Bradyrhizobium sp. AZCC 1610: one gene and its partner. The protein of the gene in region 1 interacts with the protein of each later gene in a pairwise test. Links are inferred from orthologs where the notes say so. Each region holds a gene or a part of one and is shown on either strand. Other genes may lie near its edges.

The links. Proteins that work in one complex are often made in the same cells at the same time.
Region 2: the proteins of ptsN (region 1) and V1279_RS26555 interact in binary tests that used the Escherichia coli proteins (3 or more experiments, as listed by UniProt). The link is inferred for Bradyrhizobium sp. AZCC 1610 from one-to-one orthologs.

What each region holds. Positions count from the first base shown.
Region 1 is NZ_JAZHRR010000001.1:7,356,346-7,364,056, reverse strand. Bases 2,083-4,964 are described here. They hold ptsN (PTS IIA-like nitrogen regulatory protein PtsN), read right to left. Parts: upstream 3,814-4,964; coding sequence 3,352-3,813; downstream 2,083-3,351. Other genes in these bases: rpoN (RNA polymerase factor sigma-54), read right to left, coding at 4,782-4,964; hpf (ribosome hibernation-promoting factor, HPF/YfiA family), read right to left, coding at 4,049-4,651; V1279_RS36050 (methyl-accepting chemotaxis protein), read right to left, coding at 2,083-3,234. Also shown: V1279_RS36065 (sn-glycerol-3-phosphate import ATP-binding protein UgpC), read left to right, coding at 1-453; V1279_RS36060 (Hsp20 family protein), read left to right, coding at 650-1,075; V1279_RS36055 (DUF1150 family protein), read left to right, coding at 1,125-1,391; more of V1279_RS36050, read right to left, coding at 1,546-2,082; more of rpoN, read right to left, coding at 4,965-6,440; lptB (LPS export ABC transporter ATP-binding protein), read right to left, coding at 6,535-7,542. UniProt on the Escherichia coli protein: Seems to have a role in regulating nitrogen assimilation.
Region 2 is NZ_JAZHRR010000001.1:5,376,450-5,382,714, forward strand. Bases 249-3,470 are described here. They hold V1279_RS26555 (sensor histidine kinase KdpD), read right to left. Parts: upstream 3,167-3,470; coding sequence 449-3,166; downstream 249-448. Other genes in these bases: V1279_RS26550 (response regulator transcription factor), read right to left, coding at 249-452; V1279_RS26560 (K(+)-transporting ATPase subunit C), read right to left, coding at 3,208-3,470. In the rest of the region: more of V1279_RS26550, read right to left, coding at 1-248; more of V1279_RS26560, read right to left, coding at 3,471-3,810; potassium-transporting ATPase subunit KdpB, read right to left, coding at 3,950-6,067; potassium-transporting ATPase subunit KdpA, read right to left, coding at 6,093-6,265. UniProt on the Escherichia coli protein: Member of the two-component regulatory system KdpD/KdpE involved in the regulation of the kdp operon. KdpD may function as a membrane-associated protein kinase that phosphorylates KdpE in response to environmental signals.

The DNA of each region.
Region 1 (7,711 bases):
GAGCAGATCGGCAATCCGCTCGACATCTACCAGAAGCCCGCGACCACCTTCGTCGCCTCCTTCATCGGCGCGCCGCCGATGAATCTGATGCCGCTGCGCTCAGACGAGATCAAATCGCAATTGGCCGGCGATATCCGCATCACCGAGGCCGGCATTCTCGGCATTCGCCCTGAGGATTTCGTCATCACGAACGAAACGGTTTCCGGCGGCGTGGCGCTTGGCCTCACGGTGGAAGCGATCGAGCGGGTCGGCGCCGAAACCTTCGTCTACGGTACGAGGCAGCAGGAAATCCAGGGCGTCGCCGCCACCCCCGGCGAGCTGCCGCCGGGCGAGGTGATCGTGCGGATTCCCGGCGCCATCGGTCCCGCCATCGGCGAGCGAATCAGGGCGGTGGCCGCCAGCGACAAGCTGCATTTGTTTACCGCCGACGGCCGCAAGCGCGTGGGTTCCTGACCCTTATTCCGGGGATGCGAAACCAGCTCCAACTGACGTGAAAAACCCCGCCGCGGCCGATTTACACAGCTTTCAGAGGCGCTTGAACCGTTCCCAAATCACCCCCATATTCCCTGGTGACCGGACGGCAAGTCGGCCGGCCGGTTGAATGGGGCGCCGCAAGGGCCCCTCAAAGTCGCTTCGAGAGGACTTTGTAATGTCTCGTGTTCCTTCGTTATCCAGTCCGTTCCTGCTTGGGTTCGACGAAATCGAGCGTGCGCTTGATCGCGTCGTCAAAGGCGCCGACGGTTATCCTCCCTACAACATCGAGCGGTGTGACCGTGCCAACGGCCAGCCCGAGCGTTTACGCATCACGCTTGCGGTGGCGGGTTTTACCCGTGACCAACTCGATGTGACCATTGAGGAAAACCAGCTCGTGATCCGGGGCCGCCAGCAGGACGACAAGGCCCGGCAATACATCCATCGCGGCATCGCCGCGCGCCACTTCCAGCGCACCTTCGTGCTGGCGGAGGGGATGCACGTGCTGGGCGCGGATCTGAAAAACGGGCTGTTGTCGATCGACCTCGCCAGGCCGGAGCCTGAAAGGGTCGTTAAGACAATTGCTATCAATGAGCACGAATAATGGAACAAGTAGCGGACTCGACCGCTTAGACCCAGAAGGAGTCGAGACCATGAGTGACGTGAGTGTGACCTTCGAACCCGAAAAAGTTTCCGTTGAGGCGCTGGCCCATCTTGGTGAAGGCCATATCGCCTACGTGAAACAAGTCCGTTCCGAGGATGTGCCGGGACTGTTTCCGCAGGCGCCGAAAATCGCGCCCGGACTGAAACTGTTCGCGCTGCATGCCGCCGACGGCACCCCGATCATGCTGACCGACAGCCGCGAAGCTGCGATCGCCAACGCATGGAGCAACGAGCTTCAGGCCGTCAGCGTGCACTGACGCGGCCTTCCGCAGTCACTGACGCAGCGCTTGCTGCTGTCACTGACGAAGCTTCGCCGGTGTCGCTGGTCTGATGCCGGGCGAATGTGATAAGAGGGTTTCGGATACGCGGGCGTCGCCCGCGTATCGTCCTTCATAATAATTTTTGATCAGCTCACGCCGCGCGCACGGTCGAGAGGAATTTCTCCACCTCACCTTTGAGATGATTGCTCTGTCCCAGCAGGGACTGGGCCAGCCCGTGCACATGCGTCGATGCCGCGCCGGTATCGGTCGCGCCGCGGTTGACATCGGTGATGCTGCCCGCGACCTGCGTGGCTCCCTGCGCCGCCTGCTGCACGTTGCGCGAGATTTCCTGCGTCGCGGCGCCCTGCTCTTCCACGGCTGCCGCGATCGCCTGCGAGATTTCCGCGATGCGGCCGATCGTGCCGCCGATTTCCTGAATGGCAGATACCGACTGATTGGTCGCCGATTGCATCTGCCCGATCTGCTCGCTGATTTCCTCGGTCGCCTTCGCAGTCTGCGCGGCAAGCGCCTTGACTTCGGATGCGACGACGGCAAATCCCCGTCCCGCCTCGCCGGCGCGCGCCGCTTCGATCGTGGCGTTCAGCGCCAGGAGGTTGGTCTGCTCGGCCACCGCGCTGATCATTTTGACCACTTCGCCGATCCGGCTGGCGGACTGGGCGAGATCGGCGATCCGCGCATTGGTCTGCTCGACCTGACTCACCGCCTCACGCGAGATCTTGTGCGAATCCTGGACCTGGCGGCCGATCTCCGACACCGATGAAGCCATCTGGTCCGCCGCCGCAGCCGCGGACTGCGCGTTGGCCGAGGACTGCTCCGAGGCGGCGGCGACCGTCGCCGAGAGCACCTGGGTCACTTCGGCGGTCTTGGTCAGTTGTCCGGCCGATGATTCGAGTTCGGACGAGGCGGTCGATACGGTCTGGATGATTTTTCCGATCGCGGAATCAAAGCCGTCCGCCATCTGCTGCATCGCGGCCTTGCGGTCGCCTTCCGCCTTCAGCTTCAGGCCGGCCTGCTCCTGTTCCATCGACTGAACGCGCAGCGCGTTATCCTTGAAGACCTGGACCGCGCGCGCCATGGCGCCCACTTCATCGCCGCGGCTGAGCGCCGGGACCGAGACGTTGAGGTCGCCGCCGGCAAGGCCCTTCATCACCTCGGTCATTTCCGCGATGGGACGAATGACGCCGAATGCCACGCCGAAAATGCCTGCGCCGATGACGAGAAACACTGCGGCCGAAACGCCCCACAATAGCAACGTGAACGTGCTGACGCGCCCCGTCGCCGCGACTTCCGTCGCTGCGTTCTGGTCGTTGGTTTGCTTGACGATGTCGTCGATGATGGCGCGGTGCGCGGTATAACGTGCGGTGATTTCAGCGTAGGATTTCGCGGCGGCTGCGCCGTCGCCCCTGGCGAGCGCGGGCAACAGACCTTGCTGGATCGCGGTCCAGAAGCGGCGTACCTCGCTATCGGATTTCTCCACCAGCTTGGTCTTGAGCGTCGGGTCGAGGTCGGACTTGACCCAGAAATCGTGCCGCTCGTCATATTCCTTCTTGAGCTGCGCAATCCGGTCGCGATGCGCCGAAAGCTGCGCCGGATCGTGCAGCACGAGGGTGGCCTCGAGATAGGCTTCGATGACGTATTCCGGCGGTGGCAGGATGTCGGCGATCAGGTCGTTGCCGAGCTTGATCTGGTTGTACAGCGGGCCGCCGACCTTGAGCTGCGACAGCCCATAAACACTGGTGGCAATCACGGCACCGAGACCCAATGCGGTAACCAATCCAAAAATCAATATTGCGCGCGAAATTGTCAGCCGCAGCGTCATGGCAATGTTCTCCGGGTGAGAAAAAAATCCCAGCGAACGAAATAGCTGCCAATTAGTTTAAAATTGCGTTTATCCGGTGCACTACCGACCGTAGAAACCCTGTTCCGCCTAAAGAAACTAGGCCGCGCTTGCCGGCGGCAGGGCGAGCACCGAATAGATCGCCTGGGCATCGCGCGAGGCGCGCAGCTTCTTGGCGACGTCCTGGTCACGCAGCAACCGCGCGATTCGCGCCAGCGCCTTCAGATGATCGGCGCCTGCGCCTTCCGGGGCCAGCAGCAGGAAGATCAGGTCGACCGGCTGGCCGTCCATTGCCTCAAAATCGATCGGGCGTTCGAGGCGCGCAAAGAACCCGAACAGCTTTTCAAGTTTCGGCAGCTTGCCGTGCGGAATGGCGACGCCGTAGCCGACAGCGGTAGTACCCAATTTCTCGCGCTGCAACAGCACCTCGAACACCGAGCGCTCGTTCTGGCCGGTCAGCGCAGCAGCGCGGGCCGCAAGCTCCTGCAGCGCCTGTTTCTTGCTGATGACCTTCAAAGCCGGGAGAATCGCCTCGGGTGCGACCAGATCGGTAATCGTCATTGGGCGTTCCGAGGTGAATTGAACCGTCTGGTTGCGAAGTAGGTTCTAGAACTAGGGCGTCAAGAAGATGGGGCGGGAGGCGGGCTCAAGCACGGGTCCCGATCTGGGGGGCTTCTACTCCAACGCATGCGCGGTGCCAACTCCCGAAGGGCCAGTTCCTGCGCTCTATGCATAAGGGCGGCGGACCATAGGGAGGGCAAATGGGGGCGTCAATGCCATCGGACATATATCTATCTCAGGGGGTAACCGAGGGGGGATCGACCCAGCCGACATTGCCGTCGGTACGGCGGTAAATGATGTTCACCCGGCCGCTGGAGCCGTGTTGGAACACAATGCAGGCAGCCCCGGTCAGATCCAGTTCCATGACCGCCTCGCTGACCGACAGCCGCTTCAGCGACGTGGTCGCCTCGGCAATGATGACCGGGCTATAGGACGTGACCTCCTCGTCGCCCTCCGCCAGCGCCTCGATCACATAGCTCGGCGCATCGAGCGACGGCCCGCCCATCTCCGCCAGCGCCGCGGAAGCCGCATAGGCCTTGCGGGCCGAGCGGTCCTTCAGCCGGCTCTTGTAGCGGCGCAGACGCTTTTCGATCATCAGCAGCGCCTGATCGGCGCTGGCATAGGCATCGGTGGCGTTGGAATCGGCCTCCAGCGTAATCCCGGAATCCAGATGCAGCGCGCAATCGGTACGGAAGCCGAAGCCGTCCTTGCTCAGCGTGATGTGGCCGGAATAATTGCCGTCGAAATATTTTCTCAAGACCTCATCGGTGCGCTCGCTGACGCGCGAACGAAGGGCGTCGCCGACACTGATGCTTTTTCCGGAGATTCGGAGGGTCATTGGATGCCTCGCTGATGCCTCGACTACTCTGGTGTTGCCGGAGCATGATCCTTTCGGGAAACCGGAGCCGCTTTTTCCGGATCACGCTCTGTCGGGGAACCGACACTATCCCGATTTGACGCGAACGCAATCAGGCCGGAGCCGTATCGCGGGACCGGTCGGAGGAAGTGGCGGGAGCGGAAAGTGCGTTACCGAGCATACTCTGTTTATCGCGGCGGCGCTGGACCGAGGAAGGAATGCGCATCGCTTCGCGGTATTTCGCGACCGTGCGGCGGGCAATATCAATGCCGGATTCGCGCAATCGTTCCACGATGGTATCGTCGGAGAGGATCGCGCTCGCCGCTTCCGCATCGATCAGTTGCTTGATGTGGTGGCGGACCGCCTCCGCCGAATGCGCCTCGCCGCCGTCGGCCGACGCAATCGAGGCGGTAAAGAAATATTTCAGCTCGAAGCTGCCGCGATTGGTCGCCATATATTTGTTGGCGGTGACGCGTGACACCGTCGATTCGTGCATCTGGATCGCATCCGCCACCGCCTTCAGATTCAGCGGCCGCAGATGCGCAACGCCATACGTGAAGAAACCGTCCTGCTGGCGGACGATTTCGGTGGCGACCTTCAGGATGGTGCGGGCGCGTTGATCGAGCGCGCGGACCAGCCAGGTCGCGTTCTGCAGACAGTCGCTGAAATAGGATTTGTCGCCGTCCTTGCGGATCGTCTTCGAAAGCTGCGTGTAATAGACCTGATTGACCAGCACGCGCGGCAAGGTGTCGCTGTTGAGTTCGACATGCCAGCCGCCATCCGGGCCGGGCCGCACATAGACGTCGGGCACCATGGTCTGCGTGCGCGCCGAACCGAACTTGAGGCCGGGCTTCGGATCGAGCCGGCGGATCTCGCCGATCATGTCGGTGATGTCTTCGTCGTCGACGCCGCACAATTTGCGCAACGAGGCTATATCGCGTCTCGCGAGCAGATCGAGATTTTCCACCAGCGCCTGCATGGCGGGGTCGTAGCGGTTGAGTTCGCGGAGCTGGTTTGCGAGGCACTCGCTCAAATTCCGCGCACAGACGCCGGGCGGATCGAATTTCTGCAGCACTGACAGCACCGCATCGACATCCCCTTGCGAGGCGCCCAGCCGTTCGGCGGCCTGCCCAAGATCCGGCGGCAGGTAGCCGGCATCGTCGACGAGATCGATCAGATATTGTCCGATCATCCGCTGCGCCGGCCCGCTGAACGCCACCGCGAGCTGCTCGGCAAGGTGGCCGCCGAGCGTCACCTCGGCGGCGACGAAGGCCTCCAGATTGTAATCGTCGTCGTTGGAGGCGCCGCCGCCCCATTCGGTGTAGGCGGTCGGCGCCGCATCCTGCGCCACGCGGGCGGCGGCTTCGGCGGGTTCTTCGGAAAAGACGTTGTCGAGCGGGGTGTCCAGCGTCTGCTCGATCTCGGAACGGGTGCCGAGATCGCGGTTCAGCCAGTCCTCCTGACCGGGCTCGAAGGCGTCGCTTCCTGGGCTGGTGCCCATATCGGAGGCGTCGCCGCCGCCTTCCTCGCCATAGCTGCCGGAATCGGCCGAATCGGAGAACTCGGCACGTTCGGCGGCCGGCTCGCCGGCCACCGGGGCTTCGGGACCGTCGCTGGCACGCTCCAGCAGCGGATTGCGCTCCAGCTCCTCCTCGACGAAAGCCGACAGGTCGAGATTCGACAGTTGCAGCAGCTTGATCGCCTGCATCAATTGCGGCGTCATCACCAGCGACTGCGACTGGCGGAACTCTAATCTCTGCGTCAGCGCCATGAGGCCAAGAACCGATCCACTGAAAAGTTGGTCCGATTCTTGCTTATATTAGTCCAGAGCCCTTGTACACGCCTTGACGCGCGCGAAAAAAGGGCTAGAGGCGGAATTCCTCGCCAAGGTAAAGGCGGCGTACATCCGGATCGTTGACGATTTCTTCCGGACTGCCCTCGGTCAGGATCTGCCCGGCATAGACGATATAGGCGCGGTCGGTCAGGCCGAGTGTTTCGCGCACATTATGGTCGGTGATCAGGACGCCGATGCCGCGGTTGGTCAGGTGGCGGACGAGGTCCTGAATGTCGCCCACCGCGATCGGATCGATGCCGGCAAAGGGTTCGTCGAGCAGCATGTAGTTCGGACGCGTCGCCAGCGCGCGCGCGATTTCGACGCGGCGGCGCTCGCCGCCGGATAGCGCGATCGAGGGTGATTTGCGCAAGCGCGTAATGTTGAATTCATCGAGCAGCGAGTTGAGCTCGGCCTCGCGCTTCTTGCGGCTGGGCTCGACGACCTCGAGCACGGCGCGAATATTCTGTTCCACGGTGAGGCCGCGAAAGATCGAGGCTTCCTGCGGCAGATAGCCGATGCCGAGCCGCGCGCGCTGATACATCGGCAGCTTGGTCACGTCGTGGCCGTCGAGTTCGATGGCGCCGCGATCGGCCTTGATCAGTCCGGTGATCATGTAGAACACCGTGGTCTTGCCGGCGCCGTTCGGGCCGAGCAGGCCGACCGCCTCGCCGCGGCGGACATAGATGCTGACGCCGCGCACCACCTGACGGGTGCCGAAGCTCTTTTCCACGCTGTGCACCGCGAGGAAGCCGGGCCGCTTGATCAGGCGCGGCGCTTCGCCGCCATTGGCCTTGGGGCGGGCTTGCGCACGGGGACGCGGCCTCTCCTCGCGCGGCGGGTCTACATCGGGCTGCGGCTGCGGCAAATCCAGCCCGGACAAAGAAGCGGAGCGCGCCCTCGGCGGCGCATCGCGCACCGGGCTTGTCAGCATGTCGCCGAAGGAATCGCCGAGCGCGGTGATGTCGTCGCGCGAACGCGCAAACCCAGGGGCGCCGCGTTTCGCGGGGCGTCGACGGAACATGCCGAATAAATCCACCATCCCGCTTCGCTTACGCCTTTCACGGTGATTCCGTGATGCGTCCGCCGGCGAATCGCTTCGCTAGCGAACCATGAATGAATGGATGTCCCCTGCCCAGCGAAACACCCCGCCGTGCGCCCTGCCCAGTAGATACAGGCTCGCGCCACCGGCTTCAACCGCACGAGCCCCA
Region 2 (6,265 bases), 2.0 Mb from region 1 along the record:
TCGCCGACCTTGACGATGCGGCGCACCAGATCGACCGAGAGATCGCCTGCGCGAAACACCGGCCGCTCCCCTTGCACCTGCAACTGGTGCCGCAGCGCCGCGCGCATCCGCGCCAGCAGTTCATCCATGCCGAACGGCTTGGTCAGATAATCGTCGGCGCCGAGATCAAGCGCCTGCACCTTGCCGGCCTCGTCGCCGCGGCTCGACAGCACCACGATCGGCACGCTTTCGTTGCGGCCGCGGATCATGCGCAGTAGATCATGGCCCTGGATGTCGGGCAGGCCGAGATCGAGGATGATCAGCGCTGGGCTCTCGGCGAGCTTCTCCAGCGCGATCTTGCCGTTGGAGGCTTCGAGGATGTCATAGCCCTGCGTGCTCAACCCCATCCGCAGGAGCTTGCGGATCGGCGGTTCGTCGTCGATCACCAGAACCTTGATCGGGGCGGCATTCATGCGGCGGTATCCAGCGCGCTGTCGGTGGCCGGTACCGGCAGCCGAATGGTTATCACCGCACCGCTGCGGTCGCTGCGGTTGGCGGCCGAGATCGTGCCATGCATGGCCTCGACGAAACCGCGGGAAATCGCAAGTCCAAGACCGGTGCCGGGGCGGACGTGATCGCCCTTCTGCGCGCGATAGAATTTGTCGAACACGCTTTCCAGTTCCTCCGGCGGAATGCCACCGCCCTCGTCCAGTATCTGCAGGGAGACTTGCGCCCGATCCCGCGCTCCCCTGATCGAAATCGTGGTGCCGGGAGGCGCGTATTTTGCGGCGTTGTCCAGCAGATTGAATAGCGCCTGTTCAAACAACACCGCATCGAGCTCCAGCATCGGCAAATCGGCGACGAGTTCCAGCGACACCTTGTGATGCACGAGAATCTTGCCGGCGCGTCGCAGCGCGCTGCCGACGATCTCGCCGACATCGTGCCGCGCGGTATTCGGCACGATGGCGCCGGATTCCAGCTTGGTCATGTCCAGCAGGTTGGCGATGAAGCGGTTGAGCCGTTCGGATTCGTCAATCATGGTGGCGAGCAGATCGTTCTTCTGCGCCTCGTTTAGGCCGGAGCCAAAATCGCGCAGCGTGCTGGCGGCGCCGAGCACCGAAGCCAGCGGCGTCTTCAGATCGTGCGAGATCGAGGTCAAAAGCGCGCCGCGCAGCCGGTCGGATTCCACCGTGCGCTTGACGCGGTCCATGTCCTCAACCAGCAGCACCCGCTCGATCGCCAGCGCGCCCTGGTCGACCAGCGCATCCAGCAGCCGGCGATGGTCCGGCGTCAGCAGCGGCCCGGTCCGGTCGTCGTCGATGCCGATGACGCCGATTGCGCCGCGCCCCGTTCGCATCGGCAGGAACAACCTTTTTGCTCCCGGCAGCGTATCCGATCCGCGCCCGGCCGGGCGATCGTTGCTCCAGGCCCAGTTGGCGGCGGCGAGATCGGCCTGGTCGAGTTGATCTTCCGGCGGATAGCCCGACTTAACGGTCAACACGCCCTCTTCCGGCAACAGCAGCACCACCCGCACTTTGAGCATCAACGCGGTCTGGTATGCGGTTGCCCACAGCACATCGTCGAGCGTTGCCGTACCCGCCAGCTTGCGGCTGAAAGCGTAGAGCGATTCGGTGGTGCGAACCCGGCCGATCGCCGTATCGGCCTGTAAGCGCACCCGCGCTGCGACATTGGAGACCAGGAGCGCAATCAGCATGAAGAAGAAGAACGCTGCGATGTTGGTCGGGTCGGCGATGGTGAAAGTATAGTACGGCGGCATGAAGAAGAAGTTGTAGCATAGCGAAGCGGCGACGCTCGCCAGCAGCGAGGGCAAAAGCCCGTAACGAACCGCCACACTGACCACGGCGGTGAGGAACACCAGATCGACATTCTCGATGCCGCCGAACATGGGTCGGATCAGTGCCGCGGCGCCTAGGCCGACCGCGACGAACAGCAGCGCCATCAGATAGGGCCGCGGATTGAACGGCTCCTGCCGCGCCGCGGTCTGTACTGCGACTTTGGCGACGCCCTGCTCGTCCCCGGGAATCACGTGCACGCTGATATTGCCGGCGCGCCGAACCAGATCGCGCACCACGGAGCCGCGCGTCAGCTCGAACCACCAGGAACGCGTCGATTTGCCGATGATGATCTGCGTCACGTTGTTGGCGTGCGCGAAATGGATGACGTCATCGGCGATGCGGCGGCCGACGCCGGGAATGGTGAGCGCCTCGCCGCCGAGCGCCTCCGCCAGCCGCATGGTATCGGCGAGCCGGTCGCGCTGCTCGTCGGTCAGTTGCAGGCTGCGCCGCGTCTCGATGCTGATCGCCGTCCATTGCGCGTGCAGCCGGTCGGCGAGCCGCTTGGTATAGCGCACCAGTCCGGCCGCCCGCGGGTCCTCGCTGACGCAGACCAGGATGCGCTCCCCGGCGGCCCACGGTCCGTCGATCGCGTTGGCCTGCATGTGCGTGAGCAACTGCTCGTCGACCCGTTCGGCGGTACGCCGCAGCGCCAGTTCGCGCAGCGCGGTCAGGTTTCCCGGCGAGAAATAATGCTCCAGCGCGCGCTCGGCCTGCTTGGGGACATAGACCTTGCCCTCCTTCAGCCGCTGGATCAGATCGTCGGGCGTTAGGTCGATCAACTCGATGGCGTCGGCGAGGTCGAACACCTTGTCCGGCACGGTCTCGCGCACCCGTACATGTGTGATCTGTGCGACCACATCGTTGAGGCTTTCGATGTGCTGGATATTGACGGCGGTGTAGACGTCGATGCCATGCGACAGCAATTCCTCGACGTCGAGATAGCGCTTGGGATGACGGCTGCCCGGCGCGTTGGTATGGGCGAGTTCGTCGACGAGCGTGATCTGCGGCCGTCGCGCAATCAGCGCGTCGAGGTCCATCTCCTCAAGCGTCTGCTCCTTGTAGGCGAGCCGCCTGCGCGGCAGCACTTCGAGGCCGTTCAGAAGCGCTTCGGTTTCCACCCGGCCATGGGTCTCGACCACGCCAACGACGACATCGGCGCCGGCCTTCTTCCTGGCATGGGCGCTCTGCAGCATCTCGTAGGTCTTGCCGACGCCGGGAGCGGCGCCGACGAAAATCTTGAGCCGTCCCGCGCGACTATCCTCGCGCCGGGCCGCCTCCAGCAGGGCTTCCGGCGAGGGACGCTGTTCAGGGTCGCGGCGGGTTTGGGCCATGAGGCAATATAGTCCTCACCTCCCGGCGGGCCTAGCGGCTCTCATTTCGAGGCCTCGTCCAGTGCCAGATTCAACGCCAATACGTTAACGCTGATCTCGCCGAGCAATCCAGCCATGCGGCCCTGCGTATGCTCCACGACCAGTTCGCGGACGCGGGCTTCCGGCAGGTTACGGGCCTTTGCCACCCGGGGGACCTGGAACAGCGCCCCCTCCAGTGAGATGTCGGGATCGAGCCCGCTGCCGGAGGTGGTGACGAGGTCGACCGGCACCGGGAGGGAAGGATTTTCGGCCTTCAGTTTCTCGACGTCTTCCTTGATCCGGTCAGCCAGCGCCTTACTGGTCGGACCGAGGTTGGAGCCGCCGGAATTGGCGGCGTTATAAGGCGAAGACACGGTCTTGGTGGAATCGACCGGGTCCGGCGCCGCGGTCGCGGACGGGCGGCCGTGGAAATATTTATCGGCCTTGAACTCCTGCCCGATCAGCGCGGAGCCGATGACCTTGCCGTCCTTCTCGATCAAACTGCCCTGCGCCTGTTTTGGAAAGATCGCGCCGGCAATCGCGGTCATGGCAAGCGGATAGGCAAGGCCGGTGATCGCGGTGAGCAGGAGCAGGATGAGGATGGCAGGGCGGATTTCTCTGAGCATGGTGTGTCTCCTTGGTTCTCCGTCATTGCCTGCGACAAACGCGAGGCGTTTGCGCAAGGGAGCGAAGCGACGAAGCAATCCAGCTTTTCTTCGTGTGGTGAGATGGATTGCTTCGCTTCGCTCGCAATGACGGTTGGGTTCAAGCCAATCCCAAGGCCGCAACCGCAAGGTCGATGGCCTTGATGCCGATGAAGGGAACGATGATGCCGCCGAGGCCGTAAATCAGCAGGTTACGGCGCAGCAGCGCCCCTGCCCCGACGGCCCGATAGGCGACGCCTTTCAGCGCCAGCGGGATCAGCGCGATGATGATGAGCGCGTTGAAGATAATCGCCGACAGGATCGCGCTCTGCGGGCTCGCCAGATGCATGACGTTGAGCACCTCGAGCTGCGGGTAGAACGCCAGGAACATCGCCGGGATGATGGCGAAATATTTCGCGACGTCGTTGGCGATCGAGAACGTCGTCAGCGCGCCCCGCGTCATCAAAAGCTGCTTTCCGATCTCGACCACCTCGATCAGCTTGGTCGGGTTGGAATCGAGGTCGATCATGTTGCCGGCCTCACGTGCGGCCTGCGTACCGGTGTTCATGGCGACGCCGACATCGGCCTGCGCCAGCGCCGGGGCGTCGTTGGTGCCGTCGCCGCACATCGCAACCAATTTGCCCTTGGCCTGCTCGTCGCGGATCAGCTTCAGCTTGTCTTCCGGTGTTGCCTGCGCGAGGAAGTCGTCGACGCCAGCTTCGGCGGCGATGGCGGCGGCCGTCATCGGGTTGTCGCCCGTGATCATCACGGTGCGGATGCCCATGCGGCGCAGTTCGGCAAAGCGCTCGCGGATGCCGCCCTTGACGATATCCTTCAGGTGCACGACACCGAGCAACTTGCCGTCGCGCGCGACGGCGAGCGGCGTGCCGCCGGCCTTGGCGACCTCATCCGAAATGGCCTGGATCTCGCGGGCCGCGTCCGACATGACGCCCGACTGCACGGCGCGGGCCGCATTCGCCGAGGCGACGGTGCGGACTACGCCGCCGCCATCGACGTAATTCAGGATGGCGTCCACTGCGCCCTTGCGGATGGAGGAGGAGCCGGCATCGATGCCGCTCATGCGCGTCTGCGCCGTAAAGGGAATGAAGGTCGCGGCAAGCTCCTTCATGTCCCGGCCGCGGATGCCGTATTTCTCCTTGGCCAGCACGACAATCGAACGGCCTTCCGGCGTCTCGTCGGCAAGTGACGCGAGCTGTGCTGCATCCGCCAGTTCCTGCTCGGTGACGCCGCGCACGGGACGGAATGCCGTCGCCTGGCGGTTGCCGAGCGTGATCGTGCCGGTCTTGTCCAGCAGCAGCGTATCGACATCGCCGGCGGCTTCCACCGCGCGGCCGGACATGGCGAGCACGTTGAAGCGCACCAGGCGGTCCATGCCGGCAATACCGATCGCCGACAACAGCGCGCCGATCGTGGTCGGGATCAGCGTCACGAACAGCGCCACCAGTACGACGACCGAAATCGAGCCGCCGGCATAGGCCGCATAGCTTGGAATCGTCACGGTGGCGAACACGAAGATGATGGTCAGGCCCGCGAGCAAGATATTGAGCGCGATCTCGTTCGGCGTCTTCTGCCGCTCGGCGCCCTCGACCAGCTTGATCATGCGGTCGATGAAGGTCGAGCCTTGCGCCGCCGTGATGCGGACGCGGACCCAGTCGGACAGCACCTGGGTGCCGCCGGTCACCGCCGAGCGGTCGCCGCCGGATTCGCGGATCACGGGAGCGGATTCGCCGGTGATGGCCGCCTCGTTCACCGACGCCACGCCTTCGATCACCTCGCCGTCGGAGGGGATATTGTCGCCCGCCTCGACAAGGACGATATCGCCGACCTTGAGGCTGGTGCCGGACACCAACTGATAGGACCTGCCGGGGCCTTCCAGCAGCTTCGCCTTGCTCTCGGTGCGGGTCTTCTTCAGCGACTCGGCCTGCGCCTTGCCGCGGCCTTCGGCGACCGCTTCGGCGAAGTTGGCGAACAGCACCGTGAACCACAGCCACAGGATGATCTGGAAGGTGAAGGCGAGGCCCTCGCCGCCCGTCACCAGATGGCGCAGGAAGATGACGGTGGTGAGGGCGGCGACGATCTCGACCACGAACATCACGGGATTCTTGATCATCAGCCGCGGATCGAGTTTTGCGAATGCCGCACGGATCGCGGGCATGACGATTTTGGGATCGAGCATCGCCGAAGCCGTCGCCTTTTTCTGCAGTTTCATGGCTTCCATGGACGTAAACTCCTGATGGCGTCGATCAGAACAGGGTGTTGGCGTTGCCAGCGAGGTGCTCGACAACAGGCCCGAGCGCCAGCGCCGGAAAGAAGGTGAGACCGCCGATGATCAGGATCACGCCGACGACGAGGCCGACGAACAGGCCGCCGGTGGTCGGCAGCGTGCCGGCCGACGGCGGGATCGACTTCTTGGCGG